2 regions of the Mesorhizobium sp. P2_C4 genome follow, and region 2 is predicted to be linked to the other one. Evidence: predicted binding sites of a transcription regulator. Region 2 holds the regulator's gene; the other holds the start of a gene.
What was found. The regulator PhoB, encoded in region 2, activates phosphate uptake and scavenging genes when phosphate is short. The targets are predictions, from matches to a motif close to TGTCATNNANCTGTCAT.

Region 1: the regulator PhoB is predicted to act here: its motif matches at 1,015-1,031, upstream of AC1DX6_RS20470 (acid phosphatase).

Annotation. Positions count from the first base shown of each region.
Region 1 is NZ_JBFUDT010000005.1:69,812-72,014, reverse strand. Features, by position in the region: gene AC1DX6_RS20470 (acid phosphatase) at 1-869, opposite strand, end outside; gene AC1DX6_RS20465 (cytochrome-c peroxidase) at 1,142-2,203, shown strand, end outside.
Region 2 is NZ_JBFUDT010000007.1:115,149-117,351, reverse strand. Features, by position in the region: gene AC1DX6_RS24115 (hypothetical protein) at 1-468, shown strand, start outside; gene phoB (phosphate regulon transcriptional regulator PhoB) at 616-1,305, opposite strand; gene phoU (phosphate signaling complex protein PhoU) at 1,325-2,032, opposite strand; gene pstB (phosphate ABC transporter ATP-binding protein PstB) at 2,074-2,203, opposite strand, start outside.

The DNA of each region.
Region 1 (2,203 bases), on a different contig from region 2:
GGTGGCAGCGTGGTCGGCGCCGCCGGGTCGGCAAGCGCCTTGTCGCCGCCTTCGGCCGGTTTGTTGGCGCTCGGCTGATAGGGCGGCTGCATGGTGTTGACCGCGTAAAAATCAGGCGTGATGGCGCCGTCATTGACGAATTTTGGCGCGCCGCCGAGCGCCGACGGCGGCGAGTTGTCGGCGACCTTCAGCGTCTTGCCGTCGGCGTCCACAACCGCGATCTGATCCTTGATCGGGCTGGTGTCCGCGTGCGGATAGACTGGCACGCAAGCGCAGGCCAGCTGGAAATGGTTGATGAAGGAGCCACCGAAGGCGCCCTGGAAGAAATTGTCGGCCAGCACGTATTTTTTCGCCACCGCCCACATCGGCAGGACGGAGCCGTCATAGTGGCCCATGACGACGCTGCCCGAGTCGGCCCAGGCGACGAACTTGTCGTTGCGGCCGCCATTGATCTGCATCTGCTCCTGATAGAAGCGATGCCAGAGGTCGCGGGTGATGACCGAGCTCTTCAGATTGAAGCCGTTGGGATCGTCGATGGCGAAACCGGCGTTGGCGAGATGCGCGGTCTGCGCCTCAGTCACCGGCGGGGTGACGCCCTTGCCGGTCAAGCCGCCCCAGGCCGGCGGCAATTCGGCCAGCGGCTTGCCGTCGCGATCAAGCTGGCGCACCTGGTCGGCCGGCGCGTTGGAGAGGCCATTGGCGCCGGGGAAGCCGCCATAAAGGTTATCGAAGCTGCGGTTCTCGGCATAGATGACGACAACCGTGTCGATCTTGTCGTAACCGGCGGGAGCGGCGCTGGCCACTGTCGTGAAGGAAGCCAGCGCTGAGCCGGCCAGATAAAGCGAATTGAAGAGCTTGAGCCTCGACATGGAAGTACCTCATGGCTGGATGGTGGCTAGAGGGGGCAATGCATGGCCGGGGGCGACGAACCACAGGCATGCAGGTACTTCGATGCCTTGTCACCTTTGTGACAGTCTCGACCTTTGCGAACACGGTTGCGTGAGTGCGGGAACCGGTCATCAATCCGTTGCAGTGCTTCCTTATTTCCGCAACGAAAATCGGGCTGAGCCACATGACTGCTGGACGATGGAAGAGCCAGACGATCGCGGTCGTCGCGGCGTCGGTGCTTGGCCTCGCCGCGATGGCGCCGGGAAACACGGCCGAACCGGATGGCGTTCATCCCGGACCGCTGCCGCGCGCGCAAGCCTTTGCCAGGGCGACGGCCTTGACCGCACTCGGCCGCAAGCTGTTCTTCGATCCGTCGCTGTCGGCCTCGGGCCTGCAATCCTGCTCTTCCTGCCATGATCCAAAACGTGCCTTCGGTCCAGCTTCGGCCACACCTGTCGAGATGGGCGGTCCCAAGATGGACCAGCCGGGACTGCGCGCCGTGCCGTCGCTGCGCTATCTCCAGGCGACGCCTGCCTTCACCGAGCACTTTTACGATTCCGACGACGAAGGCGATGAGAGCGTCGACAATGGTGCGACCGGCGGCCTGACCTGGGACGGTCGTGTCGATCGCGGGCAGGATCAGGCGAAGATCCCGCTGCTATCGCCGTTCGAGATGGCCAACAAAACTGCCGGCGATGTCACTGCCGCACTGCGCAAAGCCGCCTACGCCGACGACTTCAGGGCGGTTTTCGGCGACCAGGTATTCGACCATCCGGACGATGCTTTTGACGCGGCTGCCGAAGCGCTCGGCACGTTCGAGCAGAGTGCCGCCGATTTCTATCCCTATTCCAGCCGCTACGATGCTTTCCTCGCCGGCAGGGCGACACTGTCGGTGCAGGAATTACGCGGGCGCGCTTTGTTCGAGGATGAGGCCAAGGGCAACTGCGCCAGCTGTCACCTCAGCGAGCCGGCCAATGACGGCGAGCCGCCGCAGTTCACCGATTACGGTTTCCTCGGCATCGGCGTACCGCGCAACCCGGCAATTTCCGCCAACGCGGATCCGAATTATTTCGATCTCGGCCTGTGCGGCCCGCTGCGCATCGACCTCATGGGCCGGACCGCGTATTGCGGCCTGTTCCGCACGCCGACGCTGCGCAACGTGGCGCTGCGCAAAAGCTTCTTCCACAACGGTTATTTCCACTCGCTGCGCGACGCGGTCGCCTTCTATGCGAGCCGCGATACCGATCCCGGCCGCTGGTATCCGAAGGCCGCCGACGGCACGGTTCGCAAGAATGATGACCTGCCCAAGGTTTAT
Region 2 (2,203 bases):
GCGGCATATCGGTTGGCTGCAGCAACCAGCCCCCTCCTCAAAAGCCGGACCAGATATCTGCCGGCGCTTTTCTCGATTTCCGTGTGGCTATTGCTTGGCAGCACCGCCGCCGCCCAACACCCTGGTCCAGGCTGCCCGGTTGGCCAATTGATAGATGCCAGAGAAGCATGGGGGAAATTCACCTCCAATGATGAGGCGACGGAATTTGCCAGACGTAAGTTCCTGGCCCTTGGCGCGGAAGAGTTCACAAAATGGCTATCGTGCCAGAGTTTTGATGTGCGCGTTAGTCCAGGCCGCGGAACGACCACGAATATTCAAGCAAGCTTTATGCCACTCAGGAAAGACGAAGGTCTTTGGGTGCCCAGTGGAGTTTACTACTGGCTTTTTCCTCCAGGCCGTCACTCCATAGAAGCGCATATCGAAAAGGGACGATTGATAGACATTTTTGCTATCGCCGAGAGCGAATAGAGAGAACAAACGATCCGACGATCCTCAAGTTGCACCTCTCAGTCACTCAGATATCGGTCGCATTTTTTGGTCATTCAACATCAAGCCGGACGAATGGGCTGACCACTTCAACGACACTGGATATGCTTCCGTCGAAACTGAAGGGCTTCAGTCTTCCCGAATAGCGTAACCAGCGCCGCGGATGGTGCGGATGACGTCGGGCATGCGGCCATTGTTGACCGCCTTGCGCAGCCGCCCGACATGCACGTCCACCGTACGTTCGTCGATGTAGATCGTCTCGCCCCAGACATTGTCGAGCAGCTGGCTGCGCGAGAACACCCGGCCGGGATGACGCATCATGAATTCGAGCAGCCGGAATTCGGTCGGCCCGAGCCGGATTTCGCTCTTCTTGCGATAGACGCGGTGCGATTCGCGATCGAGCACGATGTCGCCGACCTTGAGCACGCTGGACAGCACTTCCGGTTTGGCGCGGCGCAGCAGCGCCTTCACCCTGGCCATGAACTCTGGCGTCGAAAACGGCTTGACCAGATAATCGTCGGCGCCGGTCGACAGGCCGCGCACGCGGTCGCTCTCCTCGCCGCGCGCGGTCAGCATGATGATCGGCAGCCGCTCTGTTTCGGGCCGCATCCTGAGGCGCCGGCACAGCTCGATGCCGGAAACCGCCGGCACCATCCAGTCCAGCACCAGAAGATCGGGCACGTTTTCCTGCAGCCTAATCTCGGCCTCGTCGCCGCGCGTCACCACCTCGACCTGGTAACCTTCGGATTCGAGATTGTAGCGGAGGAGCACGCCTAGCGGCTCCTCGTCCTCCACCACCATGATGCGTGGCGCGATCATCGACTGGTCACCTTTGTCGTCATGCCGCCGGCGCGGACATCGCCGTCTCGTCCTGCTTTGGACGATTGGCGGGCAATTGCGAGCCGGTCAAAACATAGTACGCATTTTCGGCGATGTTGGTCACGTGGTCGCCGATGCGTTCGAGGTTCTTGGCGCAGAACAACAGATGCGTGCACGCGGTGATGTTGCGCGGGTCTTCCATCATGTAGGTCAACAGCTCGCGAAACACCGAGGTGTATTTGACGTCGATGCGCTCGTCGTCGTTTCTGAGCTTGGCGAGCGCTGCCGCATCGGCGGCGGCATATTCCTCGACCACCCCTTGCACCTGGATGAGCACCAGCTGAGCCATCGCATCGATGGAATGCGACAGGTCACGCGGCGTGACGCTGAGGCCGACGGTGCCGACGCGCTTGGCGATGTTCTTGGCGAGGTCGCCGATGCGCTCAAGGTCGCCGGCCATGCGGATCGAGCCGACCACTGCACGCAGATCGTTGGCCATCGGCTGGCGCTTGGCGATCAGCGTGATGGCGCGGTCGTCCAGCTCACGCTGGCGCGCATCCATGATGGCGTCGTCGGAGACGACGCGCTGTGCCAGGGCATTGTCCGAAGTGAGCAGCGCCTTGGTCGAGCCGCTGACCATCGAGCCGGCGAGATCGCCCATGTCGCGGATCAGCTTGCTGATCTGTCCCAGCTCTTCATCGAAAGATGCGACGGTATGTTCACCCATGATCCTAGTCCTCGTGCCTGAAACTTCGCTGTCGGAACCGCTCAGCCGAACCGGCCGGTGATATAGTCCTGGGTGCGCTTGTCGTCGGGGTTGGTGAACATCTTGTCGGTTGCGCCCTCCTCGACGAGATAGCCGAGATGGAACATCGCCGTGCGCTGCGACACGCGCGCC